Regions from separate parts of the Clostridium sp. CTA-17 genome, predicted to be linked through region 2. Evidence: riboswitches for the same ligand, from Rfam matches in the RefSeq annotation. Region 2 holds a riboswitch; the other holds the start of a gene.

Region 1 (16,506 bases), on a different contig from region 2:
TACAATTAAGGGGAAGGAATTTAGAAAAATATTTGGATTAAATTCTGCTAATTTTACATTAGAAGTTTTAGAGGACAAAGTAAACATAAAATGTTTAGGTTATGGACATGGTGTTGGTATGAGCCAATGGGGTGCTAATGTAATGGCAAAGGAAGGCAGTAAATATGATGAAATATTAGAGCATTATTTTAAAGGCAGTAAAATTGAAGATAGTAATAAAGTTTTAATAGATTAATAGAAGAACAAGCAAATAAATTTTGCTTGTTCTTTTTTTATAAAAAAAGATTTATATATGTGTATTAATTTAGGATAAATGGACAGAATTAGAAACGGAGGTGTTGAAAATGAATAAAAAAGACCAATTTAAGAGATTTATTAAAAAGGATGGATTTTATGTAGTTTTATTTGTTTGCCTATGCTTAGTAGCAACAGTTGGAGTAGTGGTAGCAAATAAAAGTGCAAATAACACAGTAGAAGAAAATATAGCAGAAAACACTATAGAAAATACAGAGGATAATAGTACTACAACTGGTAATACTTTTGATGATGCGGAATTAGTTGAAGGAAAAACAGAAGCAACAAATGATTCAGAAGAAACTGCATCTAATGAAGCTAAGGTTGAAGAATTAAAACCTGAAGCAAATAATGCTGATAAGTCAGTAGCGACTTCAAATCAAAGTCAAAGCTTTATATCACCAATTAAGGGTGGAGTTATAACAAGATTATATAACTTAGAACCTAGATTAAATGAATCAGGTCAAAGTGCATCTGTTTATAAAGGAATAGATATAGAAGCTGCTGAGGGAACTGAAGTTTTAGCAATTGGTGATGGTAAAGTTGTAGAGGCTGGAAAAGGGAACTCAAAAGAGGGGTGTTTTGTTAAAATAGAGCATCAAAACGGTATTGTTGGTTTTTATGGAAACTTAGATCCAGAAATTAAAGTTAAAGAAGGGGATAATGTTAAAAAAGGAGATTCTATAGGTAAGATTGGAAAAACTATTCAAAGTAGTCCAAGTGACAGAGTTTCTGAAACTTATTTAATGTTCCATATGGAAAATTCTAAGGAACCAGTAGATCCACAAAAATATTTAAAAGATATTCCTGTAAAAGAATAATTTAGTACATAATCAGCTGCTTTTTAAGAAGCAGCTGATTAAAAAATTAAGAATATTTTTAAGGAGGTACGGTTCTTGAAAGATTATATTGAAGAGAGAGTTTTAGAAGTAGCTCAGTACATTATTTATTCAAGAGCTACTATAAGGAAAACAGCTAAAGTTTTTGGTGTAAGTAAGAGTACTATACATAAGGATATGACTGAAAGATTGCCTAAGATAAATCCTGATATAGCTGAAGAAGCAAAAAGTATCTTAGATTTAAATAAAGCTGAAAGACACATAAGAGGTGGAAAGGCAACTAAGCTAAAATATAAAGTTGTTGAATGATGAAAATATTCCTTATATAATAAAAGTTAGTATTTATGTATATTTTTATAGAAAATAATAATTATTATTATATATTAGGGAGTTGTAAATATGTGGTTTTGGAGAAAAGGTACAGACATGGGTATAGATCTTGGAACAGCAACAGTTCTTGTCTATATGAAAGATAAAGGTATAGTCTTAAAAGAGCCATCAGTGGTAGCCATAGACAAAAATAAGAACAAAGTTCTAGCAGTAGGAGAATCTGCAAGGCAGATGATAGGAAGAACACCTGGAAATATAGTAGCATTAAGACCTATGAGAAATGGGGTTATATCAGATTATGAGATGACAGAAGCTATGTTAAAGTATTTTATCAAGAAGGGTGTTGGAAATAGAAGAATATCTGCACCTAAAGTAATGATATGTATACCTTGTCAAGCAACTGGAATTGAGAAAAGAGCAGTTATAGATGCTGCAAAAAATTCAGGAGCTAAAAACGTATATCTTATAGAAGAACCATTAGCAGCTGCAATAGGAGCGGGATTAGATATATCAAAGGCTAGTGGACATATGGTTGTAGATATAGGTGGAGGAACTGCAGATATAGCTATAATATCCTTAGGTGGAATTGTTATAAGAGAATCTGTAAAAGTAGCTGGAGACAGATTTGATGAAGCTATAATTAAATTTGTTAGAAGTAAATATAAACTTATGATTGGTGAAAGAACAGCAGAGGAATTAAAAATAAATGTTGCTACAGCTGTTGAAGGTAATAGAAAAGAAATCATGGAAGTAAAGGGAAGAAATTTAATAACAGGCTTACCTGGAATAATAACAGTAGATAGTGAAGAACTTAGAATAGCCTTAAAAGATGAGGTTAGCATAATTGGTGAAGCTGTACACTCTGTTCTTGAAAAAACACCACCTGAATTAGCTGCTGATATAATAGAAGAAGGAATTCTCATGACTGGTGGAGGAGCTTTATTAAATGGCTTAGATAAGTTTATCGAGCAAAGGACAGGCGTTAAGGTTAGAGTGGCTGATGATGCTGTAAAATGTGTAGCTGAGGGAACAGGTAAAGTTTTAAAAACATTTGAAAAATTAAATTTAGGTATGGATGATTTAGAAGTAAAATTAATTGATGAGTAAAATTAACCATATATCTCTTAATATTAAGAGATATATGGTTAATTTTTTTTGTTTTTTAAATAATAGGCGTGAATTAAAGAATCTACAATAACCTTAGACATATCTAATATAAAGCTTAATCTAATAGGTCTACTTGTAAATAAATCTATATTTTCTGAGGAATCAACTATAGCTATTATAGATATATCTCCAACACTTCTTAAGGTTTTACCAACTCCTTTTCCAGGATGAATAGGCTCATTTCTGATATGAATTTCACCAATAGATTTAGGATCTCCTAAGCAAGCATCTATAGCTATTATTTTATAATCAGGATAGCTTTTTAATATTTCAGTTATTTTTTTATCAAGATTAAGAGCATGAATAGGAGAGTCAAGTGTACCAAATACATTTAAAGGAAAGAATTTTTCTTTTAATAGGGTACCAACCAGTGGTCCTAAGCAATCACCTATACATTTATCAGTTCCTATACATACTATAATTGTTTTTTCATCTATATGATTTTTTAAAAAATCTGAAATTTCGTAATATGCTAAATAATTTTCATAGTAAGTTTTTATTCTATTCAAGGCTTCACCCCCTCATTAATTATATGAAGGAGGAATTAGAAATATTAAATAGAAGTATAAAAAAGATTTTAGGTGGTAATTATTAAAATGGAGGTGAATATGTTTATGAATAAAGGGTTTTTAAGTTTTTTAGTACTATTTTTTACTACAGTAACAATGGGAGCAATGATGTATTTTGTTAACTTAAATTATGAGCAAGTTAAATTTCAAGTAGATAGTACAAAAAATGAGAGGAATGAAATTTTAGAGATTAATGAAGAGAAAAGTGAACAAAAGACTATAGAAAACAATAAAGAAGATTTAAGAGAAGATAAAGATGAAGAAAATATAAGTGAAAATAATCATAAGAAAAATAATAATTTAGATGAATATCGATTAAAAGAAGAAAAAGAATTAGAAAGTAAAACTAAAGAAAATGTAAAAAATATAAAAGAAAATGAAAAGTATAAAGAAAAGGTAGAAATGGGGAAGTCTTCAGAAGAAAGAAAAGAAGTATTTAAAGTAGATAAGTATTCAATTCCTAAGAAAATAAATAAAGCAGATAAGTTTAAATTAATTTCTATTGCTAAAAATTTATCTTTAACTGATTATGGAGTTTTATTAGAACATATTAAGAGAAATGATGAGTTAGATGCTGCTATTGATATATTTAAAATACTTAAGGATAAATTAGAATATAAAGAATATAAAGAAATGAAAGATATATTAAGTCCATACATAAATATTGAGTTAATTGAAGAAAAAATATGAATGAAAAAAGAAGTAAACAAAAGAAATTGAGAGAATATTAAAAATAAATTAACATAATATCTGAAAATCGCCTGAAATTGAGTTTGAAATAAAAAGCATAACAATATATACTAAGTCTTGTCGATTGGCGGTGAGCCAAAACGACAGAGGAAAATAATAAATGTGCTGGTGTGGCTCAATTGGCAGAGCAGCTGACTTGTAATCAGCAGGTTATCGGTTCAAGTCCGATCATCAGCTCCATAAGTGGTGGAATTCCCGAGTGGCCAAAGGGGGCAGACTGTAAATCTGTTGTCGGACGACTTCGAAGGTTCGAATCCTTCTTCCACCACCAATAAGGTCGCATAGCTCAGCTGGGAGAGCACCTGCCTTACAAGCAGGGGGTCACAGGTTCGATCCCTGTTGCGACCACCATAAAACATAATAAATAAATGCGCTGGTGTGGCTCAATTGGCAGAGCAGCTGACTTGTAATCAGCAGGTTATCGGTTCAAGTCCGATCATCAGCTCCACAAGTGGTGGAATTCCCGAGTGGCCAAAGGGGGCAGACTGTAAATCTGTTGTCGGACGACTTCGAAGGTTCGAATCCTTCTTCCACCACCATTTATAAAAACAAAATATTGATATGCTGGTGTGGCTCAATTGGCAGAGCAGCTGACTTGTAATCAGCAGGTTATCGGTTCAAGTCCGATCATCAGCTCCATATGTGGTGGAATTCCCGAGTGGCCAAAGGGGGCAGACTGTAAATCTGTTGTCGGACGACTTCGAAGGTTCGAATCCTTCTTCCACCACCAGAAAGAGACACTATTAATTGAGTGTCTCTTTATTAAAATAATATCTTAATAAAATAGAATAATTAGTATTTATATACTCTTATCCAGAGAGGTGGAGGGAAAAAGGCCCTATGAAACCCGGCAACCAGTGAGAAATCACTACGGTGCCAATTCCGGTAAAGAAATTCTTTACAAGATGAGAGAAGATAAATTTAGTGTATAACTAAAATCTCTTCTTAAATCTTTAAAGGTTTGAGAAGAGATTTTTTTATTAACAAAAATATTTTAAAGGCGCGCATTAAAATAAAGTTTGTTAATTAAGCTTTAAAGATATTATTTTGAATCGTGGGAAGATAAATTAAGTTATTTGTTTAAATAAACAGGGTTGGAATAAATAAAAATGAAAGGGGTGAATTAGCTATCTTATTATGATAGTAAGATAGCATTAGCCATGAGAAGATTATTTACATCAGAATCAGTTACTGAAGGGCATCCAGATAAAATATGTGACCAAATTTCAGATGCAGTTTTAGATGCTATATTTGCAAAAGATCCAAACGCAAGAGTTGCTTGTGAAACAGCTGTTACTACAGGATTAGTAATGGTAATGGGAGAAATAACAACTAATTGTTATGTTGATATCCCTAAAATAGCTAGAGAAACTATAAAAAGTATAGGATATGATAGAGCTAAATACGGTTTCGACTGTGAAACTTGTTCAGTTATGACTACAATAGACGAGCAATCATCAGATATCGCTATGGGTGTTGATGAAGCTTTAGAATCAAGAGCTGGAGAAAAAATTGATATAGATGCAGTTGGAGCTGGAGACCAAGGAATGATGTTTGGTTTTGCTACTAATGAAACTGAAGAATTTATGCCAGCACCAATAGCTATGGCTCACAGATTATCAAGAAGATTAACAGAAGTAAGAAAGAACGGAACTTTACCTTACTTAAGACCAGACGGAAAAACACAAGTTACTGTTGAATATGAAAATGATAAACCAGTTAGAATAGATGCAATAGTAATTTCAACACAACATGGTCCAGAAGTATCTCAAGAGCAAATACAAGCTGATTTAATGGAACATGTTATAAAAGCTGTTATACCAGCAGAGTTATTAGATGAAAATACTAAGTATTACATAAATCCAACAGGAAGATTCGTTATCGGTGGACCTCAAGGTGATGCTGGATTAACAGGAAGAAAGATCATAGTTGATACTTACGGTGGATATGGAAGACACGGTGGTGGTGCTTTCTCAGGAAAAGACCCAACTAAAGTTGATAGATCAGCTGCATACGCTGCTAGATGGGTAGCTAAAAACTTAGTTGCTGCAGGAATCGCAGATAAATTAGAAGTTCAAGTTGCTTATGCTATAGGGGTTGCTAAGCCAGTATCAATTATAGTAGATACTTTTGGAACTGGAAAAATATCAGACGAAGAAATAGTTAATATAATAAACAAAGTGTTTGATTTAAGACCAGGAGCTATAATAAGAGATTTAGATTTAAGAAGACCTATATATAGACAAACAGCTGCTTATGGACACTTTGGAAGAACAGATTTAGATCTTCCATGGGAAAACTTAAACAAAGTTGAAGAAATAAAGAAATATCTTTAATATATAGAAAAGCTTAGGATTTTATATCCTAAGCTTTTTATTTTTCTATAAATTTATTATTTTAAGATGAACTAGTAATTTTTAAATTAAGATAAAATAAAAAAGCACTTTGAAAAATCAAAGTACTTTTTTATATTAAGCTTTATGAACTAATTTTCCATTAACTATTACATATTTTATATCTATATTTTCATCAAAAAGAATTAAGTCAGCATCATAACCTTCTTTAATTAATCCTTTTTTGTCGTCAACCTTACAGTGTTTAGCTCCGTTATAAGTAGCCATTTTTATAACTTCATTAAGTGGATAATTAGTGTTGTTAAATATATTTTTGACTGCCACATCTAAAGTTAAAATTGATCCTGCTAAAGAACCAGTTAATAATCTTGCCGCTCCATTTTTAACTTCAACCTCTTGTCCTCCTAATGAATACATTCCATCAGGCATACAGCAAGCCATCATAGCATCAGTTATTAATAAAACCTTGTCTGTTCCCTTTTGTTTATAGGCAACTCTTAAGCTTGGATATGATATGTGAATACCATCTGATATTGTTTCAGTAGTTATTTCACTATCAAAAACAGCACCTACAACCCCAGGTTCTCTATGAGTAAATGGAGTCATTGCATTAAATAAATGAGTGGCATGAGAGCATCCACACTTTATTCCTTCCATAGCTTCTTCATAAGTAGCTTTAGTATGTCCCATTGAAACAACTATACCTTTTTCACTTAAGAATTTAGTAAGTTCTTTAGCACCTTCTACTTCAGGAGCAAGAGTTATTGAAACAACATCATCTTCATGTTCTCCAACTAATTTATAGAAGTTTTCTTTTGTTGGAGGGATTAAGAAATCAGGATTTTGAGCACCTATTGCACTTGGGCTTATAAATGGTCCTTCTAAGTGAGCACCTAAAACATTAGCTCCATCTGTTCCTTCAGTTTTTGCTTTATGAATAGCTTTCATTGACTTGCATACGTCTTCAGCAGCTACAGTCATTGTTGTTGGTAAAAATGAAGTAGTACCATGTTTAACTATAACCTTTGATATTTCATTTATAGCTTCATAAGTACCATCCATAGTATCGTGACCACCAGCACCGTGTATATGAACATCTATAAATCCTGGAGATAGGAATAAGCCTTCTCCATCAATTACTTCACAATTACATTCTTCTTTAGGATTTATAGCCTTTATCTTTCCGTTTTCTATAAGTATATTTCCTTTTTCAATCTTATCTAAATATACTATATTACAGTTTTTTATTAACATACGAATCACCTTCCTCATAATAATCTTAAAATTTTAATTTGTGTAAGTCAACAAAATAAGCACTATGATTTAAATTTAATAATTGTGATATAATTAATAGTAATAACAATTCAAGAGAAACCTTTTAGGAGGTAATATGGAAGCATTAAATGGAATAGTTGAGAGTATAGTATTTAAAAGCTCAGATACAGGGTATACAGTTATAAAATTTAGAGAAAATAATATTATTCATACAGCAGTGGGAGTTTTACCACATGTGAAAGAAGGTCAAAATTTAAAAATTATAGGAAGTTGGGTTAACCATTCCCAGTTTGGAAAACAATTTAAAGTAGAAGAATGTGAAGAGATATTACCTACTTCAAAGGATGGAATAGAAAAATATTTATCTTCTGGGATAATACAGGGGATAGGGCCTGTTACGGCAAAAAAAATTGTAAATAAATTTGGAGAAGATACTCTTAATATTTTAGATAATAATATTGAGAGATTAAAAGAAATAGAGGGAATAGGTAAAAAGAAGTTAGAAACCATAATTGAGTCTTATAGAGAACAAAGAGAATTAAAAAATATAACTATATTTTTGCAAACACATGGATTAAGTGTAAATCAGTGTTTGAAGATTTATAAAAAATATGGAGCTAGTTCAGTTGATACAGTTAAAAATAATCCATATATACTTTGTGATGAAATTTCAGGAATAGGATTTAAGACTTCTGATAAGATTGCTAGGAGTTTAGGCATAGAAGTAGATTCACCTTTTAGAATTCAAAGTGGTATAAGATACGTAATAAATGAATTTTGTGCTAATGGACATACTTTTATGCCAAAGGATGAACTTATAAAGGAAGCAAGTAATGTATTAACTGTAAGTGGAGATATAATAGAAGAAAATATTAAAAATGCAGCTTTAGATAGAAAAATAAAGTTAGAGAAAGTTAATGATAAAGAAGGTGTTTTCACAATACCTAATTATTATTGTGAGCTTGGAATAACTAATAGGATTTTAACTTTAGCTATAAGCAATTTCCAAGATATAAGTGTAGATGTAGAGCACCTAATACTTCAATTTGAAAAGAAAAATAATATAACTTTTGCAGAATCTCAGAAAGACGCTATAATAAGTGCTTTTCAAAATGGAATAGAGATAATAACCGGGGGACCAGGAACAGGAAAGACCACTATAATAAAGTGTATAATTGAAATTTTTGAAACTTGTGGTTTGAAGGTTCTTTTGGGAGCACCTACTGGAAGAGCGGCTAAAAGAATGAGTGAGTCTACAGGAAAAGAAGCTACCACAATACATAGAATGCTTGACATGGGAGTCTTTGAAAAAGAAGAAAGTGTTTTTGTAACCAATGCAGAGGAACATTCCTTAGAGGCTGATGTGGTTATAATAGATGAGGCATCAATGATTGATATAACTTTAATGAATGCTTTACTTAAATCAATTAAGGTAGGTACTAGGCTTATAATAGTGGGAGATGTTGATCAGCTTCCATCAGTAGGAGCTGGAAATGTATTAAATGATTTTATAGAGAGTGGATTTACAAAGGTTGTACGTCTAAAGGAAATATTTAGACAAGGAAAAGAGAGTATGATTGTAGTAAATGCACATAAAATAAATAAAGGTGAGATGCCTAAATTAAATGAAAAAGGGACTGATTTCTTTTTCATAAGAAATGATATTCAAGAGGGAATATTAAATACTATTATAGATTTAATAAATACTAGGTTGCCTAAGTTTAACTCAAATTGGGATAAGTTAAAAAGTATACAGGTTTTAGTTCCTATGAAAAAGGGTGTATTAGGAGTTACCAATTTAAATGAAAAAATTCAAAACGTCTTAAATCCAAAGGCTCCATATAAAAAAGAAAAAGAATTTAGAAGTATGATATTTAGAGAGGGAGATAAGGTTATGCAGATAAAGAATAACTACTCTCTAAAATGGACTAGAATAGCTGGAAAGGGTGAGCATGAAGGTTCAGGTGTGTTTAATGGAGATATGGGATTTATAGAAAATATAGATTTAGAAGGTAAAAAGCTATCTATAATATTTGATGATGAAAGAAGAGTTATTTATGATTTTATGTATTTAGATGAGTTAGATTTAGCTTATGCAATTACAATACATAAAAGTCAAGGAAGTGAATTTCCAGTAGTAATAATACCTGCATATATGGGAGCACCGTTACTTATGAATAGAAATTTATTATATACAGGAATAACTAGAGCAAAAGAAATGGTTGTAGTAGTTGGAATACCTAAAGCATTAAAATATATGGTTGATAATACAAGGAGTATGGAACGTTATTCTTCTTTAAATTGGAGAATAAAAGAAGTAATATCTAATGAGGTTTTTGAACAAGATTAAATTAGGGGGACTTAAAAGTGAGCTTATATGGCAATAATTTAAGGGTTGAGAATAGATATAGTCATATATTAAAGAAATGGTATGTAAAAAGCAATGAGAGGTTTATAAATTTGATATGTGAACCATATCAAAAGTTGAACTTTATTGAAAGTTTAATTAGTGATTGTTTAATAAATAATGAAAAAGTTTTGTATGTAGGTAAGAGTAGAAAAGTTTGTAAAAGTGAGCAATTAAATTCTATGAATTTTGATTTTGTAAATTTTAATAATCTTTTTAATATAAAAAAGAATTTTAATTTGATAATATATGATGATGTAAGCCTATATTCAAATAAGAGTAGTATTGAATGCAACGAGGATTTAATGTACTTAAAACGCCTATCTAAGAAGATAGTAATATGTTCAGTAGATAAGGTATTTAACAATATAAAGCACATAGAAATATTAAATAATCAAAGGAAAGAACATTTCTTAGAGCCAAGACTAATAACAACTAGAGTTAATTTAGAAACTTCAATGCCTTATACCTTATATGATTATATTGAATGGTTTATAAGAGAAAAGAGAATCTTGGTTGTATATGTTCCAAATAAATTTAACTTAAATAAAATTTATGAATATTATACTGAGGATTTAAATTTAGAAAATAAGGTTAAAATAGTAAAAGAAGATAAAAAGAATTCCTTCTTAAAGATTGTAAATGAAAGTAGATTTAAAAAAGAAGGGGTTATTTTTATAACAGATTCATTACATGAATATTTTGATTCTATTCCAGAATGTGATATGGTGATTTATTCTTTTGAAAAAGATATTGTTGATTACAAAAAAATAATATTTGCCTGTGGAGCTTTATGCAAAGATAAATGCACTGGAAGAGAAGTAATATTATTAAGTAATGAAGAGGGAGATAATATAGAAACTGCTAGGAGGTTAGCAAGAGGCTTTAATAAAACTTTATGGAGAGAGTCAGAGATAAGGTAGATTATTTATTTCAATGTTTTTTAGAAGCTATTTATCCAACAGAAGAAAAGTGTTATGTATGCAATACAGAGGGAGAAAAAATAATTTGTGATAAATGCAAAGGTAAAATACAAAAGTTAAATGAAACTCCGATTATTGAAGAATGTAAAATATTAATCTGTTCTTATTATTCTTTTATAGTTAAGGATTTAATATTAAGACTTAAATATAAAGGAGATTTCCATGCTGGTGAAATATTAGTTATGTTACTAGAAGAAAAAATAAAAGAATCAAATTTAGATGTTGATTTTATAACATATGTTCCAGTAGCAAAGGATTCTCTTAAAAAGAAAGAATTTAACCAATGTGAATATTTATCAAAAGAATTAGGAAAGCGATTAGGAATTAAATCCATAGAAACTTTAAAAAAGAAAAGTAAAGTGAAAGAACAAAAGTTATTATCTAAAGAAGAAAGAGAAAAAAATGTGCAAAATGCTTTTAAGCTTAAAAGATATAGGAATTTAGAAGGAAAAAGTATTATACTTTTAGATGATGTAATGACTACTGGTGCAACATTAAAGGCCTGTGTAAGAGAATTGAAAAAAATTAAAAATATTAAAATTTTTTTATTGACTATTGCTAAAAGTAATATATAATAGTAATGTAGCTAGGTTTGTGGTTGAAAGTCGATGCCAGTCGCAGGCGAAACGATCCACGTAAGTTAAACAAAGTTTTAATGAGCATGGTGCGGCTTAGAAGTAAGACCTACCAGCCAATAAAGGCTGAGAGGGTTAGTAGTGAGAGGTTAACTCCGGGTAGCGAAAGCTCCAGTAGGCGAGTGTGGGGTCAAAGACCAGGTCAACTAGCTATAAAAAGGGACTATGATTTTCATGGTCCTTTTTTATTTTTGTCAAGTTACATTTGTTATAAATAAATTAAGTAAAGAGAAGATTTAATTAGACAATTATGATCTATATTATAAAAAATTAAGTTAATTAAAATAATTAAAGCTTGTATAAAATGCTTTAACAGAGTACAATTATAGTATAAAATTTAAACCTTTACATTATTAAGGTTACTTGTTTTTTGAAAGGGGCTGACGATATGAAAGTAACAGTACATGCTAAGAATATAGAGTTAACAAATGCTTTAAAGGATTGCGTAGAAAAGAAAATATCCAAGTTAAGCAAGTATTTTGAACCAGGAGTTGAAGCAAAGGCCACTTTAAGCGTAGAGAAAAATAAACAAATCATAGAAGTTATGATTCCTTTTAATGGAATATTATTAAGAGGTGAAGAATCTACAGACGATATGTATAAGTCAATAGATTTAGTTGAAGAAAAAATCGAAAGACAAATAAGAAAACAAAAAACTAGATTATCAAAGAAAAATAGATATGATTCATTAAGATTTGCTCATATAGATCCAATAGAGGATATGAAAGAAGAAAAAGAAGCAAAAATAGTAAAAACTAAAAGATTTGATGTTAAGCCAATGGGAGCTGAAGAAGCAGTTTTACAAATGGAGCTTATAGGACATGACTTCTTTGTATTCCAAGATCCAGAGACAAATCAACTAAATGTAGTTTATAAAAGAAAAGATGGTAATTATGGTTTAATTGAACCAGGATTAGGCGAAGAATAATAGAATAAATATAAAAAAAAGATGTAGGTTTTTTACCTACATCTTTTTATTTTTATGTAAAAGTTTTATCTAAATTATTACATTTATTGAAAATAGGTTATTATAAATGGTATAATCTAATGAGAATTATTTTAAATAATTTTTTTTGAAAATTTAGAATAATGTATATATGTGTTATAATGAGATAATTATTAGAATATTAAGCATATAAGAAAGTAGAATTGAGGGATAGTATAATGGGATTATTTGATAAAATATTTGGAAGTTATAGCGATAGAGAAGTTAAAAGAATAACACCTATTGTAGACAAAATAGATTCGCTTGGGCCTGAAATGGAAAAACTATCTGATGAAGAATTAAAGCAAAAAACATTTGAATTTAAGGATAGATATGCTAAAGGAGAAAGCTTAGATGATATGCTTCCAGAAGCTTTTGCTGTTTGTAGAGAAGCATCAACAAGAGTTTTAGGAATGAAACACTATAGAGAGCAATTAATTGGTGGTACAGTATTACACCAAGGAAGAATAGCAGAAATGAAAACTGGTGAAGGTAAAACATTAGTTGCTACTTTACCTGTTTATTTAAATGCTATAGCTGGCAAAGGTGTTCATGTAATTACAGTGAATGATTATCTTGCAACAAGAGATAAAGAGTGGATGGGGCAATTATATGAATTCTTAGGACTAACTACTGGGGTTATAGTTCATGGATTAACTAATGATCAAAGAAGAGAAGCATATAATGCAGATATAACTTATGGAACAAATAATGAGTTTGGATTCGATTATTTAAGAGATAACATGGTTATTTACAAAGAAGAAAGAGTTCAAAGACCATTACACTATTGTATAGTGGATGAGGTTGACTCAATTCTTATAGATGAAGCAAGAACTCCTCTTATAATTTCAGGAGCTGGAAGTAAATCAACAGATCTTTATAAGATAGCTGATTTCTTTGTTAAGAAATTAAGAGAAGAAGAAGATTATACAATAGATGAAAAAGCACATGCTGCAATGCTTACTGATAAAGGGGTTGCAGAGGCAGAAAAAGCTTTTGGAATAGAAAACTACGCAGATGCTAATAACATGGAGTTACAACACCATATTACTCAAGCCTTAAAAGCTAACTATGTAATGAAGAGAGATAAAGATTACATGGTTAAAGATGATGAAATAGCTATAGTCGATGAATTTACAGGAAGACTTATGGAAGGTAGAAGATATTCAGATGGTCTTCACCAAGCTATTGAAGCTAAGGAAGGTGTTAAAGTTCAAAGAGAATCTAAGACTTTAGCAACTATAACATTCCAAAACTATTTCAGAATGTACACTAAATTAGCAGGGATGACAGGTACTGCTCTTACTGAGGAAACTGAGTTTAGAGAAATATATGGATTAGACGTTGTGGTTATTCCAACTCATAGACCAGTTCAAAGAGAAGACCACTCAGATTTAGTATTTAAAACTGCTAAAGGAAAATATGATGCCATAGTAGAAGAAATAATAGAAACTCATAAGACAGGTCAACCAGTATTAGTTGGTACAACTAGTATAGAAAAATCAGAATATCTTTCATCTTTATTAAAGAGAAAAGGAATTCCACATAAGGTTTTAAATGCTAGATATCATGAGCAAGAAGCTGAAATTGTATCTCATGCAGGTGAGTTAGGTAACATAACAATTGCAACTAACATGGCTGGTAGAGGTACTGATATTAAACTTGGAGAAGGTGTTTTAGAAGTTGGTGGTTTAAAAATCATAGGTACTGAAAGACATGAATCAAGAAGAATAGATAACCAGCTTAGAGGACGTTCTGGTCGTCAAGGAGATAAAGGTCATTCAAGATTCTATATCTCTTTAGAAGATGATTTAATGAGAATATTTGGATCAGAAAAACTTCAAGCCGTTGTTGATAGATTAGGACTAGAAGAAACAGAGGCTATTGAAAGTAAAATGGTTACTAAATCAATAGAAAATGCTCAAAAGAAAGTAGAAGGTAACAACTTTGATATAAGAAAAACATTATTAGGATACGATGATGTTATGAATAAACAAAGAGAAGTTATCTATAAGCAAAGATCACAAGTTTTAGAGGGTGAAAACTTAGAAGACAGCGTTCAAGCTATGATTGAAGATGTTATAACTGGTGCTGTTCAAGCTCACTTAGGAAACATTAATGAAGATGATTTTGAAAAAGAACTTGGAGATTTAATAAAATACTTAGAAGATATAATGTTACCACATGGTAAATTCACTGTAGAAGAATTAAAAACTTCTTCAAATGAAGAAATTACTAGAAAATTCATTGAATGTGCTAGAGAAATCTATAAGGAAAAAGAAGAGTTCGTTGGCTCAGAACAAATGAGAGAAATTGAAAGAGTTATAATCTTAAGAGTTGTTGATACTAAGTGGATGGATCACATAGATGATATGGATCATTTAAAACAAGGTATTGGATTAAGAGCTTACAAACAACAAGATCCAACTCAAGCTTACCAAATGGAAGGTAGTGCTATGTTTGATGAAATGATAAATAACATTAAAATAGACACAGTAAGATACTTATTCCATGTAAAAGTTGAAGCTGAAAAACCACAAAGAGAGAGAGTTGCTCAAGAAACAGGAGCAAGTCATGGTGGAGACTCTCAAGAAGTAAAGAAAAAACCAGTTAAAAAAGAGCCTAAAGTAGGTAGAAATGATTTATGTCCATGTGGAAGTGGAAAAAAATATAAATCATGTTGTGGAAGAGAAGTAGTTTAATATAATTAAAAGCCTTTGCATTATTTGCAGAGGCTTTTTTGCATAATTTTATTAATAGATAAAATGCTATGAATTGTACACATAATATTGGAATGACTTGAACTTCTACTGATATTCAATTTTTAAAAAAATATTTTTATGAACTTTAAGATTATATTTAGATTTTTACTAAATATGATTTTATTGTTTTAAATAGCTATAAAATGATATACTTTATAATATCAAAATAATTAAAGCTAGGGGTGAAGTTTTTATGATTATGGAACTTGAAAATCAATTATCAAAGTTACATGAACTAAAAAATAATTTAAAGGAAATGGGGGCTTCACTTTGACTTAGCATCTTTAGAGAAGAAGAGTGCAGAATTAGAGCTTAAGATGCAAGAGGCGGGATTTTGGGATGATGTCCAAAAGGCCCAAGAAGTAACCCAAGAAGCAAAAAGAGTAAAAGATAAAATTGATAAGTTTAAAAATTTAAATGAAAGAATAGATGATGTAGAAGTATTAAAAGAGCTTATGGAAGAAAATGATGAAGAAACAGCACAGGAAATAATAAGCGAAGTTAAGGCTTTAAGTAAAGAGATAGATACATTAAAAATAGAGACAATTCTTTCTGGTGAATATGATAGAAATGATGCCATATTAACACTCCATACAGGTGTTGGTGGAAGCGATGCTAATGATTGGACAGAAATGCTTCTTAGAATGTACACAAGATGGTGTGAAAAGAAGGGATATTCTTTAGAAACTATTGATTATTTACCTGGAGATGAAGCAGGAGTTAAAAGTGTTACGTTAAAAGTTAAAGGTGAGTTTGCTTATGGATATTTAAAGGCTGAAAAGGGTATTCACAGATTAGTTAGAATATCACCTTTTAATGCTAATGGTAAAAGACAAACTTCCTTTGCTTCAGTAGAAGTTTTACCAGAGTTAACATCAGATCAAGATATAGAAATAAATCCAGTGGATTTAAGAATAGACACTTATAGAGCAGGTGGTGCTGGTGGTCAGCATGTAAATAAAACTGAGTCAGCAGTAAGAATTACTCATATTCCAACTGGAATAGTAGTTCAATGCCAAAATGAGAGAAGTCAGTTTTCTAATAGAGATACTGCCATGGGAATGTTAAAGTCTAAACTTATAGAACTTAAAGAAAGAGCTCATAAGGAAAAAATAGAAGATTTAACAGGTGAATTAAAAGATATGGGATGGGGAAG
Region 2 (16,506 bases):
TAAGAATTTCTCTCAAGAAGAATTAATTCAGAATACTAAAGAAAATTTCAATAATAATTTAGAATCTATAACAAATTTAATAAATGAAGATAAAAAGGGTATATGGGTGTTTTTAGGGGATGAAGATACAAATGAAATAGGGGATACCTTGGGTTATAAAAATTATGTTGAATATATGGAAGAAAGAATTAGATGGGAATTAAATGATGGAAGCATAAATAAAAGAGAAAAATTTATGATTAACTTTGGCACAGAAGATATTAATTCAGAGTATTTAATGAATAACCTTGAACATTTAGTATCAAAATATAATCCTAAAGTTGTTTTTATAATGATTGGAGGAAATGAAAAAATTACTCCAGAGGAATTTAAACATAATTTAGTTAATATAGTAAGCAAGGTTAAAAATATAAACTCAATACCTATATTACAAAGTCCAATAAAAAATGGAAGCAATATAGAGGAATATGTAAAAGTTATAAGAGTGGTTTCTGAAGAAGAAAAAATATTTTTAATAGATCATTATGAGTATTGGGATAGATTAAGCAAAGTTAAAAAATGGGTTATAGAATCATGGTTAGTAGAAGGAAGAGCAAATCATAGAGGACATTTAGCGATTGCTAAGAAGATTTTTAAGGATTTAAGAATATATGATTATAATAGTTTAATATGTGGTTTTACAATAGAAAGATCTTAGGATATTAAAAATTAGTTCTTTAAAGCATAAGTAATTATAAAGAAATTAGTTGAGATACAAAATGAGGATATAAAAGTTAAATTTGTTTAAAAGAGAAATAATAGCTTTATTTCATAATGAATATTAAATAATTGATAAAAATAAAGCTGCATCAAAACTGAAGTAGCTTTGATACAGCTTTCTATATACAACTTATTGCTTTTTGCAATATGAAATCTTCTATATATTCTTCTGAATAAACTTTTCTGCCCATAAGATTAAATATTATTTCATCACTAGAATATCCTTCTTTATAAAGTTTTAAGTTCTTAGTTAACTTTTTTAAAGAACCAGGTGTAAGACCTAACATAATTTTTATGTCATTACCAGTATAAAAACTTTTTATAAAGAGTTCTCTTAGTTTGTTTTGCATTTCAAGTTTATAATTTAAATCTACGACTTTATCTCTGTGGGGGCCCATTTTAGACCTATGATGTTTTTTGCATAAATACTTGTAATTAAGTTTAAAATCTAAACCGCCTTCTGACCTATGAACTATGTGATGAACATCTGCATAATCACCACAAATTTCACAATAATAAGACATATAATCCTCCTTAACTTTTAATACCCATTTATAGTAATAAAATAGCATAAAAAAACAGTTTAATCAATATAACGGAGCTTTTCAGATAAAGATGAAGATATATAAAGGAATTTAGGATTTTTTACACTTTGCTGTTAAAAAAAGTTAGCAATATAATTAAAATATAAAGGATATAAGGGGGTTTTGAGATGCATAACTTATTTCGTAAAAGATCAAAGATAGAAGAAAATCCCGAGAAGTTTTGGAGGGAATTAATAACAAAAAATGAAACCCTAAAAGGAAGAATGTTTAAAGATGAACCTATAACTGAGGATACAAAATACCTACATTATGTAATATTTAACAGAAAAGTTGGATTTCAAAATGTTTGGGTTATGGTACCTAATTTTAACAGATTAATAGAATTTATAGAGTATGTATTTATGCCAGAAGCATACTATAAATGGGTTGAAGGAAAAAAGAAATTAATAACTCATATACCTTCAATTGATGTAGAGAAGATAATTTCTATGATAAATAGAAAAGCAACTGAAGAAGAAAAAGAAAAAATGAAAAATGATATTTCAGCATTAAGAAAATTAAAAGGATTAAGTGCTGACAATGGAATGAGAAAACTAAAAATATTCTGTAGTAGATTCAATAACAATTGGCTTGGAAATGATGATGAGTTTTTATACTTAAAAGCTTTTGGTAGTGCTGAAGAGCTAGGGAATTTTGTAGTAGAAACTAACTTACAAACAGATTGTGAAGATTGTTATGAAAAAACTATAGGAATGACTACAGAAGAATGGTTTAAAGTTTGTAAAAATGCTCATAAAAATAAAGAAGATGAGCAAAAATTTAAAAAAGTTTTATTTAAACACTTAGAAGATATTGTATAAAATTAAATTTTCTTGATATTTTAAAATTAAAATCGCTTAGTATTAATAGAAATATAAAATAAATTGAAAAAAATGTTGACATTTTTTAAATAACTATGTATAATAATTTTTGTTGATTCAAGTTTGTATCTTTAGCTCAGCTGGATAGAGCAACGGCCTTCTAAGCCGTGGGTCAGGGGTTCGAATCCCTTAAGGTACACCATACTGGGATATCGCCAAGCGGTAAGGCAACGGACTTTGACTCCGTCATTCGCAGGTTCGAATCCTGCTATCCCAGCCAGTTTTTAACTTGGTTTAAAAACTTGACAACATATTAACAGTATGTTAATATATAAACATACTAAGCGGGTGTAGTTCAATGGTAGAACACCAGCCTTCCAAGCTGGATACCCGGGTTCGATTCCCGGTACCCGCTCCATTTTTTAAAGTTTTACTGTAAAATTATTAAAAAATATACAATATGCACCATTAGCTCAGTTGGTAGAGCACCTGACTCTTAATCAGGGAGTCCAGGGTTCGAATCCCTGATGGTGCACCAAGCATCGTTTTATAAGCGATGCTTTTTTTATTTTATATAAAAATACCGATACATTTGATATAAGAAATTTTAATTAATATAATACTAGGTAATAAGAATTTTATTTAAGAGCAGATTTTTGAAGGGAGATAGAAATGGAACCTATGAATAAAATCGCTGCTATTCATGATATTTCATGCTATGGGAGAGCAGCATTAGCAACAATAATACCTATATTATCTTCAATGGGAAATCAAGTATGTCCACTTCCAACAGCAGTATTATCAGCACATACAGATGGATTTGGAAAACCTGCAATCAGAGATTTAAGCGATTTTATATATGAAACCAAAGATCATTGGAAAAGACTTAATTTAAATTTTCAATGCATATATAGTGGATATTTAGCTGATCCTAATCAAGTTAAATTTGTTGAAAAATTTATAGAAGAGTTTAAAGAAGATGATACTCTAGTAGTTATAGACCCTGTCATGGCTGATAATGGAAAGCTTTATGATGGCATGAGTGAGAAAATGATTGAAGAAATGAGAACGTTAATAAAAAGTGCAGATATAATAACTCCCAATATTACAGAAGCTTCTTTTCTTTTGGGTAAAGAATATAAAGAAATTTTAAATGAAGATGAGATAAAAGAGTATTTAGTAGGTCTAGGGAATTTAGGACCTAAAATAAGTATAATAACAAGTGTAGCAAGTTCAATAGCAAATGAATATATTGATACTGTACTCTATGATAGAGAAGAAAAAATGTTTTACACCTATTCTCATAAAAGAATAAATGCTTTTTATTGTGGAACAGGTGATGCTTTTGCTTCATTGTTAATCGGATGGATATTAAGAGGTGAAAGCACTGAAAAAGCATTGGAGAAGTCATGTAATTTTATTGCAGAAGCTATAGAATATAGCGAAAAATTTGATTATCCTCCAAATGAAGGAATATTACTTGAAAGTTTGTTATATAAATTAATAAGTAAATAAATTATTAAACTCAAAAAAATAAATTGACAAAGTAATTTTAGCATGATACTATTTAAAAAAACAAAATTTAATAAATCTTATCAAGAGAGGTGGAGGGACTGGCCCTGTGAAACCCAGCAACCGGTAATTCTTTGCGGTTAAAACAATACTGATTTTAAAATGAGAAAAATCAGTAGCAATTTCCTATGCAAAGATTTATAGCGGTGCTAAATCCTGCGGTAGAAACTGAGAGATAAGAAAGAGAGTCTGTAAGAATAATAACTTCTATCCTAGGATAGAAGTTTTTTTATTTTGTAGGATAAAGGATAGATTTATTAAATGGATTAGGAGGAGAGAAAATGAAAAAAGGAAAGTTTTCAGCATTATTACCATTAATAATTTTTGTATCGATTTACTTGGGAACTTCATTAGTAATGAAAGATTTCTACTCTGTATCTGTTTTAGTTCCAGGAATAATTGCAGTTCTAGTTGGGATATTCATGAATAGAAAAAGAGGGCTTGAAAAGAACATAGAGATATTTTGTAAGGGGGCTGGAAATAGCAATATAATTTTAATGTGTTTAATCTTTATATTAGCTGGTGCATTTGCAGAGGTTGCTAAAAATATGGGAGCTGTAGAATCTACAGTGAATTTAGGATTAACAATATTACCTAAAAATATATTAGTAGCAGGAATATTTATAATATCATCATTTATAGCTATATCCTTAGGAACATCAATGGGAACAATAGCTGCTATAGTTCCAATAGCAATGGGGATTGCAGATAAGACTAATATAGCCTTACCACTTATAGTTGGGGCAGTAGTAGGTGGAGCTATGTTTGGGGATAATCTATCAATGATTTCTGATACCACAATAGCAGCAACAAAGACTCAAGGATGCGAAATGAAGGATAAGTTTAAAATAAACTTTAAAGTTATATTACCAGCTGCTATCTTAGTAATTGTAATATATACATTCTTAGGAAGTGGAGCTAATACATCAGTAGGTCAATACGATTATAATTTTATTAAGATTATTCCTTACTTAGGTATTTTAATAGCTGCATTAATGGGGGCTAATGTAATTGCTATATTATCAGGTGGAATAGTATTAGCTGGAGCAATTGGATTCTTCACTGGATCTCTAGATTTAAAGACTTTCTTTACTTCAATATCAACTGGTATAGGTGGAATGAGTGAACTTATATTAATTTCAATAATAATTGGGGGAATTGTTGAAATAATAAAAGAAAATGGTGGTATAGACTATGTATTAAACTTAGTTACTAAGAGAATCAATGGCAAAAAAGGGGCTGAATTTGGTATTGGATTATTAGTAAGTTTAGTTGATGCATGTACTGCAAATAATACTATTGCTATAGTTACAGTTGGACCTTTAGCAAAGGATATTTCAGATGAATATAACTTAGATTCAAAGAGAATTGCAGGAATATTAGATATGTTCTCTTGTGCAGTTCAGGGAATAATTCCTTATGGAGCACAATTAATGTCAGCGGCAGCTTTAACTGGATTAAGTTCATTTGAAATAATGAAATTTTTATTCTACCCATATTTAATGGGAATAAGTGCAATAGTATTCATAGCATTTTTCCAAAAGAAAGAAAGTGATGAAAAAAGTGGGGAGTTAAATGCTATAGCCGTTGAATAAAATGTTAAAAAGCAATAAGCATTAAAAAGGGGATTTATATAAAAGGGGTTTAATCAACTTTGGTATAAAGTAAAAAAAGATAGGCTATATAAGGCCTATCTTTTTTATTTTATTAAAAGACAAATACTTTGAGATGAGATTCCTTCACCTGAACCAGTAAAACCAAGTCCCTCCTCAGTAGTTGCTTTAACATTTATTTGATCTAAGTCTATATTTAATGCTCTAGCTATATTTTCTCTCATAGTAGGTATATGAGGAGCCATTTTGGGTCTTTGAGCTATTATAGTTGCATCTATATTCGATATTTTATAGTTATTTTTATTTAAAAGCTCACCTACAAATTCTAGAAGTTTTATGCTATCAGCACCTTTATATTTAGGGTCTGTATCTGGAAAATGTTTTCCTATATCTCCTAAGGCTGCTGCTCCTAAAAGTGAATCCATTATTGCGTGTAATAATACATCTGCATCTGAATGGCCTAAAAGTCCTTTTTCATAAGGAATTTTTACTCCACCTAATATTAAATCTCTATTTTCAACTAATTTATGAACATCATATCCCATTCCTATTCTCATTCTTATCACCTCTTAAATTTATTTATTTTTTCAATAAAAATTTATTTTTATGATTTCATTATATATAATTCTATTATGTTATCAAAGTATCAATAGCTATTAAAGAAAATTAAACCTAGTTGTAACAAAAATAGAGTTACATAAAATTAAAATATTTATAGGTTTTAATTATGTAAAAGATGTATTTATAATATAAAATTTTATATAGATATCATGGGGGCTATGGTATAATAAATTGAGATTTAATTAAAGAAAATAGCTTATAATAATTGATTAGAAATAATTTTAGTTTTTATTAATATTATTAGAAGCTTTAAGTAAAAGGGAATTTAAATAGAAAGGGTGAATTGAGAAGTGTGGGGAAAAATTAGAAATGTATTAGGTATTCTTTTAATAGTGGCAGGGGTATCACTTATTGGAGTAACTATTTGGATGAAATATGATACTTATAGACAGCAGCAAGCTGTTTTAGATAGTTTTAGAAATTTACAGTTTGATGTTCCAGAGGGTGAAAATAAAGATAGGGAAACATTAGAAGAAGATACTAAAGAAAATAGTGACGAAAAGAATATAGCTGATAAAGGTGAAGTTGAAAAAGACAAAAAGCCAGAAAAAGCACAACTTGAAGAGGGAAAAGGAATTGCTATTTTAAATATTCCAAAGATAAATTTAGAGATAGGCATAATAGAAGGCGTTAGATATGAAGATATAAAGTATGTAGTGGGTCATTTCCCAGGTTCACCAATGCCAGGGGAAAAAGGAAATTTCTCAATAGCAGGACATAGAATATCATATTTTGGACAAGCTTTTAAGGATATTGATAAGCTTGAAAAAGGGGATAAAGTCAAAGTTACTTACAATGGAAAAGAGTACACTTATGAAGTAACTTATATGTATGAGGTTACTCCAGATGAAACTGAGGCTTTAAACCCAACAAAAGATGCTACTATAACTATAGTTACATGTACAACTGACGCTAAAAATAGGGTTATAGTAAAAGGAAAGTTAGTGGAATAAGACTGGGTTTTTGCCTTAGTCTTATTTTTTATAAAATATACATAAAGGAGTGTATCTTGAGTGAGTGAGGTAACTTTTAGAAAAGATAAATATATGTTTTCTACTAGAAATATAAAGAAAAATCTAGATAAAAACATATTGAAAAAAGAAATAAGTACTTTCATAAAAGAGCTTAGAAAATTTAAAGTTGATTTAAAGAGTCTTTCAAATGAAGAGTTTAATATTGAGGAAAGAAATTTAATTCTTAATATAGCCTATTTCTTAGTTGATGAAGAAGTGTTATTAAGAAAGATAATAAATAGAAGAGAATTACAAACAAAGGTTATAGCTAAAAAAACAGGATTTAGTAATGAAAAGATTATAAGTTGGTCAAATTACATAATAGCTTATTTAATTTTATTATACAATGCAGATTACACAAATTTAGCTATGTATTTAAATATAAATTTTAAGGACTTAGAAAACTTAGCTGTTATAAAGGGTACAAAAGGGGAAGAAATTGTCCATAAAGGATTAGTTATGTTAGAGGGGAAAAAGAGTACTATAATATTAACTAAGGAAGGACAATTTATAAGAATAAAAACAAGATGTGAAAATAAAGTTGGAGATGAATTGTCCGGAAAAGAGAAGAAAACTTTAAGACATTATAGGAAGGTAATAGTTAGCGTAGCTTTAATTGCATTTATTCTTATAGGAAGTGTTACTTTTCTTTATAAGCAACAGGAAACTACTATATTAATTCAAGGAACATCAAAGGTTAAAATTGGATTGAATAGGTTTGATAGAATAGTTTATAGTTATTCTCCAACAGAAAAGGGAACTATATTAATAACAGAACTAAAATTAGAAAACAAGAAATTTGAAGATGGTATGATCTCAATTTTAAAAGGTTTTGAAGAAGAGGATATGCTTCCTCCTAATAGAATTGTGGATGTTTATATAACTGGAAAAATGGTTGATACTGTAGATTTAAATAAGGTTACAGAATATGTTGAAAGTGTAAATAAGGATGATAATGCAAAGAATAATTTTAGAATAAAAATAAATAATTCAGGCTATGAGAAGAAAAATTAATTAAGGAAAGGATTATTTATAGTGAGAAAAGCATCAAAAAATAACAATAGAAGAGATAAGAGTTTATCTAATAAAAAGTTTAAGAGTGAAGATAAAAATTTAAATAAAACTAATAAAAATAATAAACAAAAAGTAGCTAAAAAAGCTTCAGCAAAAAATACTATTATAGTATCAAATAAAAATGAAATAAGAGATGAAGTTAGATTAAATAAATATATAAGTGAAACAGGATTTTGCTCAAGGAGAGAGGCTGATAAGCTTATAGAACAAGGAAGAGTTAAGATAGATGGGGTAAAGGCTACAACAGGTATGAAGGTTTCTAAGGGGCAAAGTGTATCTATTGATGAAAAACCTCTAAAGGTTGAAAATGAACTAGTTTATATAGCTTTAAATAAGCCTGTTGGAATAACTTGTACTACTGAGAGTAAGATAAAAGGTAATATAGTTGACTTTATAAATCATGAAAAAAGAATTTTCCCAATAGGAAGACTAGATAAGGATTCTCAAGGATTAATATTTATGACTAATGATGGTGATATAGTTAATAAGATATTAAGAGCTGGTAATAATCATGAAAAAGAATATATTGTCACTGTAAATAAGCCTATAACTGATGAATTTGTAAAAGGTATGAGTAATGGAGTACCTATACTAGGAACAGTTACTAAGAAATGCTTAGTTAAGAAAGAAAGCAAAAACTCATTTAGAATAATACTAACTCAAGGGTTAAATAGACAGATAAGAAGAATGTGTGAGTATTTTGGATATGAGGTAAAAAAATTAGAAAGAATAAGAATAATGAATGTTAGCCTAGGAAACCTAAAAATGGGATCTTGGAGATACTTAACTAAGAAAGAATTAGCTGAAATAAACAGATTAACAGAAAACTCTTCAAAGACTGAAGAGGCTTCAATTTAATAATTAAGTGATATATATCAAAAGTTAATAATAAAACTTACAAACATATTCCGAGAATTACTAGATTTCGCTAAGAATTTATAATCATTACTCCAAAGATATTACTAAAGCTTCGAAACTTGCTACGCTTCGAACAGTCTCAGCTTTTTAACGTAATATCTTCTCCGTAATGATTTAAATTCTAAAGCTCATCTAGATATTCTCTTCATACTGTTTGTAAGTTTTATTAAAACATGTCTTGATATAGAATTTAAACTTTTACTTTACTTATACAAAGATAATGCTTTTTCGATAAAGGTCATTATCTTTTTTTCGTATAGAATTTTATTAACTTCTAAAGCTTCAGCATGTTTGGCACCTTCAACTAGGTAAAGTTCTTTATAGCCTTTAGTTTTAGCTTTATATAAATCTACTGACATATACCATGGGACAAAATAATCTTCTTTTCCATGGATAAACATCATTGGTAATGAGGTTGAAGATACTATATCTATAGGTACTATTTTTTTCATAGAAAATTTAGCTTTAGTTTTCATAAAGAAGTTTGCAAATATAAGGCTTGGACGAAGAATTCTTCTAACAAGTCTATTTTTATATTGATGAGTTATTTGGAAGCCTATAAGTTCATAAAAGTTAGAGTAACCACAATCTTCAATGACAAATTTTATAGAATTATTTAGAGGAATAGTCTCCATAACTGTTCCTGCTCCCATTGATTCACCATGAAGACCTAAAATTATATCATTACCAAATCTAGATTTTAAATATTCTATCCACATGTTTACATCATATTTTTCATAAAAACCATATGTGGAATATTTCCCTTCACTTTTTCCATGTCTTCTTTGATTCACTATAAGAACATTAAAGCCATTTTTATAGAATATATCAAAATATTTTAAAGAACCAACATAACAAATAGAAACTCCATGGACTAATACTATAAATTTATTTGTAGGATTTTCATTCATTATAAGTGTTGAGGTTAAATTAAGACCATCAAAGGATTTTAAAGTAATATCTTCCTTAGAAGCAGAATTATATAAAGCTTCGTCAAAAAGATTATTTTCTACATATCTAGTATAACTTTTTTCTATATCATGCAGTTCTCTAGTTACAGTAGATCTAAATATATACAGACCTGTTGCTAAAAAAAAGACAATAACTAGAATTGCAATAATTATCAATATAATAAGATAGGTCACTTATATCACTCCAATCAGCTTTTAATAGATTTTATTTATACATTATACATAATTATAACACTTAAGAGAAAAATAAAATTAGCCAAATATAAAGTGGAGGTTTATTTTATGAAATTTAAAAAAGTTTTTTTATGCCTTATGTCATTACTTCTTATTTTTTCTACTGTAGTTTTAGGAGAAGAAATAAATAAAATAGAAGTTATAGAAAAATCTATAGAAGAAAATACTGACAAGTATGAAATTAAAGTTAAATATCCAATAATTCAAGGTGGAGAAAAAGATGTTACAGATAAAATAAATAAAATTGTAGAGGATTATACTTTAAATTGGATAAATGACATTAAGTTATTAGGAGAAGAGTACAGCAAAGAATATGAAAAGGCAGGAAAAGAAATGCCTAAAATGGAGGCATATAGTCTTTTTGAAGCATTTAATACAGATGAAGTAATTAGTTTACCTGTTTCATATTATCAATATACTGGTGGAGCTCATGGATTAACGACTAAAGTAAGTTATAATTATAACCTTAAAACAGGAAAAGAGCTTAGATTAAAAGATTTATTTAAAGAAGGATTTGACTATAAAAGTATAATTGATAAAAAGGTAAAAGAGGATATTGAAAAAGAAAAGGAGCTTTATTTTGATAATGGAGCTTTGTTTAAGGGAGTTAATGAAAATCAAGCCTATTATTTAAATAGAGATGGAATTATAGTGTATTTTCAACAATATGAAATAGCTCCATACTCTTCAGGTATTAGAGAATTTAAAATTCCTTATGTAGAATTAAAGGAAGGATTAATTTATAAATTAGGAGATTAAAATTAAGTTTAGGAAACTAGTAGTAGTTTTCTAAACTTTTTTGTTTAAAGTTCTTTATAAAAATAATTTAAAGAATCATGTGTTTTAATATTAAATAAAATAGGTCTATAATAAATTTAAAAGGAATTGGAACAATGGGGAGGGGAAATTTTATGGAAGCCTTAAGAGAAAAAATAAATAAACAGAGGGAATATTTTAGTACAGGTGAAACTAAGGATATAAATTTTAGAATAGAGAAACTAAAAAAGTTAAGAGATGTTTTAAAAAGTGAGGAAGAGAAAGTTTTTGAAGCTTTAAAAAAAGACTTAATGAAATCTAGCTTTGAATCCTATGTTACAGAAGTAGCAATGGTATATGATGAAATAAATATGCACATTAAAAATATAAAAAAATGGAGCAAAAAAAGAAGAGTAAAAACTCCATTAGTACAATTTCCTGCAAAAAGTTTTATACAGTTAGAACCTTATGGAGTTGTTTTAATAATAGGCCCTTTTAACTATCCTTTTATGCTTACAATGGATCCTTTAATTGGAGCAATAGCAGCTGGAAACACAGCCGTTATAAAGCCATCTGAATCAGCGCCAGAGACATCTAAAATTCTTAAAGAAATATTAGAAAAAGTATTTGATGAAAAGTATGTTCTTCATGTTAATCCAGAAAGGGGAAAAGAAGTTGTAGAAGAACTTTTAAAAGAAAAATTTGATTATATTTTCTTTACTGGAAGTGCCACTGTAGGAAAAATAGTAATGAAGGCAGCTTCTCAATATTTAACCCCTGTAACTTTAGAACTTGGAGGGAAAAGTCCTTGTATTATTGATAAGGATTGTAAGGTTGAGTTAGCAGCTAGAAGAATAGTTTGGGGAAAGTTAATGAATTCGGGACAAACCTGTGTTGCACCAGATTATTTATATGTCCATAAGAATATTGAAGAAGAATTTATAAAAAAATTAGAGGAAGAAATAAAAAATCAATTTGGAGATAATCCTTTAGAATCTCAAGATTATTCTAAAATGGTAAATGAAAGAGAATTTAATAGAGTACTTTCATATATAGATAAAGAAAAATTAGTTTTTGGAGGAAATTATAATAGAAAAACTTTTCAAATAGAACCAACCATATTAAAAAATATAACTTGGGATGATCCAGTTATGGAAAGAGAAATTTTTGGTCCTATATTCCCAATTTTAACTTTTGAAAATTTAGATGAAGTAATAAGGGTAGTAAATAGTAAGGACAAGCCTTTAGCACTATATTATTTTTCAGAGGATAAAAATAAAATTGAAAAAGTTCTTAATAGTACATCATCAGGAGGAGTAACAATAAATGATACATTAGTTCATGTATCATCATCATATTTACCTTTTGGTGGAGTTGGAAATAGTGGTATGGGAAAATATCATGGTAAGTATAGTTTTGACTTATTTTCCAATAAAAAGGGTGTTATGAACAGAAAAACATTCTTAGACTTAAAGATTAGGTATGCTCCTTTCCAAAATAAGTTAACAATTGTTAAAAAAATCATGAAATAAATAAAAAATGAATGAATATGGGTGGATTTGTATGGAAATGATTAAAAAAGTTATGTATAATATACTTAAAGATTGTATATGTTTTCAATGAGCGGATAAAAAGTATTTAAAATAAAGTGTTCAATTTATACTAAAAACATATAACTAAATTAGGAATACAATCTTTGAAAGTTACGTCTATGTACTAATGCCTGTTATTTATAGATGAACTTCTAACAAGCCAATAATGGTATGATAAACATATTTAAGATTAAGTTTTTAAGCTTTAAGGTTTGGGGGAGCCTTCTAGTACAATTACTATTGAAAATATGAGTAAATTTTATTTTAAACTTAAGAATAAGAAATTGTTCTTACATGAATTTTATAAGCTTCGACGGGGAAGAAGCTAGCATATCTTTCGACTTATGATAGATATTAGGGTATTTATATTGAGAAATTATTTTATTATTGAATTTTGAGAGAATTTATTAAATATGGTCATTTAAAGGGGACGTTATGAGTTTAAATTAAAATTTATACAATTATATTTATAATATTGGTTTGAGAAAAAAAGGTCTAAGTTATACTTAGATCTTTTTTTTTCTTGAAATTAACCACTTTTTTTGGAATTAAGCCATATAAGAACCCTAGAAAAAAGTTTCTTTAAAATATACAATTAAGTAGAGAAAAAGTTTACAAAGGTATAGGGGGTTTTCACATGAAATATACTTTCCCAGAAAACTTTTGGTGGGGAGCTGCAACTTCAGGACCTCAGTCAGAAGGTAGATTTAACAAGAAACACGACAATGTATTTGATCACTGGTTCGATATAAATCCAGAGTTATTTCACAATGGTATAGGACCAAATGTAGCATCAAATTTTTACAATAGTTATAAAGAAGATTTAGCAATGCTAAAAGAAATTGGATTAAATTCATTTAGAACTTCAATTCAATGGACAAGATTAATTAAAGATTTTGAAACTGGTGAGCCAGATGAAGATGGAGTAAGATTTTATAATGGTGTAATAGATGAGTGTTTAGCAAATGGAATAGATATAATCATGAATTTACATCACTTTGATCTTCCTGTTGAATTATATGATAAATATGGTGGGTGGGAATCAAAGCATGTTGTAGAATTATTCGCGAAATTTGCTAAGACTGCCTTTGAGTTATTTGGTGATAGGGTTAAGAAATGGGCTACATTTAATGAACCTATAGTTATTATTGAAGGACAGTTTTTGTATAAATGGCATTATCCTTGCATAGTTGATGGAAAAAGAGGACTTCAAGCTGCCTATAATATAGCATTAGCTTCTGCTAGAGCCATAGAAGAGTATAGAAAATTAGGACAAGATGGAGAAATAGGAATAATAGTTAACTTAACGCCAGCATATCCAAGAAGTGAGTCAAAAGAAGATTTAAGAGCAGCTGAAATTGCTAATGCTTTCTTCAATGAGTTATTCTTAGATCCAGCAACTAAAGGAGAATTTCCTAAGAACTTAGTTGAGGTTTTAGAAAAAGATGGAGTAATGTGGGATTCTACTAAGGAAGAATTAGAGGTTATAAAAAATAATACTGTGGATTTCTTAGGAGTAAACTACTATCAACCAAGAAGAGTTAAAGCTAGAGAAGAGGAATATAGTGGAGAAACATGGGCTCCAGAAAAATATTTTGATAATTATGATATGCCAGGAAAGAGAATGAATCCTCATAGAGGATGGGAAATATATCCTAAGGCGATTTATGATATAGCTAAAAATGTGCAAGAGAACTATGGCAACATAAAATGGTTCATTTCAGAGAATGGAATGGGTGTTGAAGGCGAAGAGAAATTCAAAAATGCTGAAGGTATAATTGAAGATGATTATAGAATTGAATTCATAATAGAGCATTTAGAATGGCTTCATAAGGCTATTGAAGAGGGTTCAAATTGTGTAGGATATCATTTATGGACTCCAATAGATTGTTGGTCATGGTTAAATTCATATAAAAATAGATATGGATTTATATCATTAGATTTAGAAACTCAAAAGAAAACTATTAAAAAATCAGGAAGATGGATAAAAGAAGTTTCTCATAATAATGGTTTTTAAAACTTTGAATTTACTTAGCTTAGATCAGTTCTAAAATAAATTTTCTACGTTAATATGATTATGTAAAAAGTTTTTTATTATAAAATTAGCAATAAAATAAATTAATATGAATAAATGAGGAAAGGCTTTAGTTGGAGTATTTTTACTTAAACTAAAGCCTTAAATTTTTTTAATACTCACATAATGGAATATTTTCACATAAAATACACTATAACAATTAACGGAGTTGAAGGCAACATGCTTTACTCATTAATTTTAGCAGGAGGAAAGGGTACTAGACTTTATCCGCTTTCAAGAAGTTCAAACCCTAAACAATTTCTTAGCATACACAATAATGGGAAGAGTTTTTTAAGTAATACTGTGGATAGAATTAGACCTATAATCCATAAAGATAATATTTATGTAGTGACAAACCAGGAGTATGAAGACAAAATAAGAGATGAACTTAAAGACATAAGAGAGGAAAATATCTTTACTGAACCTGCTAATAAAGAAACTGCAACCTGTATAGGTCTTTCAGCAGCTAAGCTTTTAAAGAAAGATAAGGATGCAGTTATGATTGTATTGCCTTCAGACCATTATATAGAAGGAGATAAAAGTTATCTTCAAACTCTGGAACAAGCCGTAGAGATTGCGGATAAGAAGAGAGCTATTGTTACCATAGGAATAGAGCCAACTAGACCAGAGACAGGTTATGGCTATATAGAAATGGGCGATAGAGTCAATGGACACATTCCTACCTTCAAGATAGCAAGGTTTACAGAGAAACCTAATTTAGAAGTAGCAAAGGACTTCTTATTAAAAGGGACTTATTTATGGAATAGTGGAATGTTCATATTTAGAGCTGATGTTATATTGAGAGAAATTGAAAAATATATTCCTAAGATGTATAAATGTTTAATGGAGATATATCAACACATTGGAGAAGATGATGAGGAAGAAATAATAAAAGAGCAGTATTCTTTAATTGATGGAATATCTATAGATTTTGGGGTAATGCAAAAAACAAGAAGATCATTTGTTATAAAATGTGATTTTTCTTGGGATGATATAGGTACTTTCTCAGCTCTAGGTAGATTTTTAGAGCCTAATGGAAATAATAGAACTTCAGATAATGTTTTTTTAGAGGAATGTGAGAATTGTTCCGTTTTTGGAAAGGAAAAATTAATAATAGGATTTGGAATAAAAGATCTAGTATTAGTTGATGCAGGAGATGTTATTTTGGTCATGGACAAGGGTAGGGACCAAGAGATTAAGCATCTATTAAATTCTATTAGTGGTAAGAAGGAATTTAAAGAATATCTATAAGTTTATAAACTTATGTAAAAAAAGTCCTATATCATATACTTTAGGTGTATGATATAGGACTTTTTAGTAGATTTTTTATTTGAAATTTATTGAGAAGGAATAAAATTATTTAAAATTCACACCAAATTAAAATAAAATTAAATTTAATCTTTAAAATATGTTATAAAGATATTTTTATGTTATTATAGTAATAATATAAGTTTGAACTTTACGGAGGTATTGTTTTATGAGTGATAGAATTGTAGATTTTAATGAGTTAAAAAATAAGGCAAGAGATAAAGATATAGATAAATTTGAGTCATATATTTATGATTTATATTATTCAGTAGCTCAAGGAAAAATGAGTATGATGGATCTTTCTAGAGAGATAACTAAATATATGAATGAAAATAATATTTCTCAAGAAAAGTTTTTAAATATTCAAGCAGAAATGCTTAAGAGATATGGCTTTGATATGGGTGATATTGAAGGGCAAATGAAAAACTTAGGTATAGATATGAGTAACTTAGGAATTCAAGGTGGAGATTATGAAAGTTTAAGAAAAACTTTGAGTTTTCAAGAGAAGTATAAAGGAAAAGTAAAAACATCTACTGTTACTACATATTTTATTAAAAATGAAAAAAATGATATTGAATTAATTTTAGAAAATAACA

Evidence for each region. A riboswitch is a leader RNA that binds a small molecule or an ion and turns the genes downstream of it on or off. The one in region 2 is predicted to bind S-adenosylmethionine.
Region 1: linked by a shared signal. The riboswitch ahead of metK (methionine adenosyltransferase) and the one ahead of ACYUCG_RS12595 (Na+/H+ antiporter NhaC family protein) in region 2 are both predicted to bind S-adenosylmethionine.

Annotation. Positions count from the first base shown of each region.
Region 1 covers NZ_BAAABF010000004.1:248,607-265,112, reverse strand. Annotated here, with positions in the region: gene spoIID (stage II sporulation protein D) at 1-235, shown strand, start outside; gene ACYUCG_RS09355 (M23 family metallopeptidase) at 345-1,115, shown strand; gene spoIIID (sporulation transcriptional regulator SpoIIID) at 1,191-1,442, shown strand; gene mreB (rod shape-determining protein MreB) at 1,533-2,570, shown strand; gene yyaC (spore protease YyaC) at 2,609-3,139, opposite strand; gene ACYUCG_RS09335 (hypothetical protein) at 3,227-3,889, shown strand; tRNA gene ACYUCG_RS09330 (tRNA-Thr) at 4,054-4,129, shown strand; tRNA gene ACYUCG_RS09325 (tRNA-Tyr) at 4,135-4,220, shown strand; tRNA gene ACYUCG_RS09320 (tRNA-Val) at 4,225-4,300, shown strand; tRNA gene ACYUCG_RS09315 (tRNA-Thr) at 4,322-4,397, shown strand; tRNA gene ACYUCG_RS09310 (tRNA-Tyr) at 4,403-4,488, shown strand; tRNA gene ACYUCG_RS09305 (tRNA-Thr) at 4,513-4,588, shown strand; tRNA gene ACYUCG_RS09300 (tRNA-Tyr) at 4,594-4,679, shown strand; SAM riboswitch class I at 4,756-4,861, shown strand; gene metK (methionine adenosyltransferase) at 5,110-6,285, shown strand; gene nagA (N-acetylglucosamine-6-phosphate deacetylase) at 6,421-7,557, opposite strand; gene recD2 (SF1B family DNA helicase RecD2) at 7,694-9,928, shown strand; gene ACYUCG_RS09280 (hypothetical protein) at 9,946-10,908, shown strand; gene ACYUCG_RS09275 (ComF family protein) at 10,884-11,543, shown strand; gene hpf (ribosome hibernation-promoting factor, HPF/YfiA family) at 11,992-12,531, shown strand; gene secA (preprotein translocase subunit SecA) at 12,768-15,290, shown strand; one part of gene prfB (peptide chain release factor 2) at 15,544-15,621, shown strand; one part of gene prfB (peptide chain release factor 2) at 15,623-16,506, shown strand, end outside.
Region 2 covers NZ_BAAABF010000008.1:84,297-100,802, forward strand. Annotated here, with positions in the region: gene ACYUCG_RS12555 (SGNH/GDSL hydrolase family protein) at 1-697, shown strand, start outside; gene ACYUCG_RS12560 (HNH endonuclease signature motif containing protein) at 879-1,283, opposite strand; gene ACYUCG_RS12565 (hypothetical protein) at 1,472-2,164, shown strand; tRNA gene ACYUCG_RS12570 (tRNA-Arg) at 2,290-2,366, shown strand; tRNA gene ACYUCG_RS12575 (tRNA-Gln) at 2,370-2,444, shown strand; tRNA gene ACYUCG_RS12580 (tRNA-Gly) at 2,509-2,582, shown strand; tRNA gene ACYUCG_RS12585 (tRNA-Lys) at 2,627-2,702, shown strand; gene ACYUCG_RS12590 (pyridoxamine kinase) at 2,837-3,679, shown strand; SAM riboswitch class I at 3,754-3,918, shown strand; gene ACYUCG_RS12595 (Na+/H+ antiporter NhaC family protein) at 4,018-5,331, shown strand; gene ispF (2-C-methyl-D-erythritol 2,4-cyclodiphosphate synthase) at 5,436-5,906, opposite strand; gene ACYUCG_RS12605 (class D sortase) at 6,261-6,923, shown strand; gene ACYUCG_RS12610 (anti-sigma factor domain-containing protein) at 6,984-7,997, shown strand; gene rluF (23S rRNA pseudouridine(2604) synthase RluF) at 8,019-8,915, shown strand; gene ACYUCG_RS12620 (alpha/beta hydrolase) at 9,179-10,120, opposite strand; gene ACYUCG_RS12625 (DUF3298 and DUF4163 domain-containing protein) at 10,229-10,939, shown strand; gene ACYUCG_RS12630 (aldehyde dehydrogenase) at 11,092-12,468, shown strand; gene ACYUCG_RS12635 (glycoside hydrolase family 1 protein) at 13,166-14,545, shown strand; gene ACYUCG_RS12640 (mannose-1-phosphate guanylyltransferase) at 14,783-15,853, shown strand; gene ACYUCG_RS12645 (DUF3867 domain-containing protein) at 16,080-16,506, shown strand, end outside.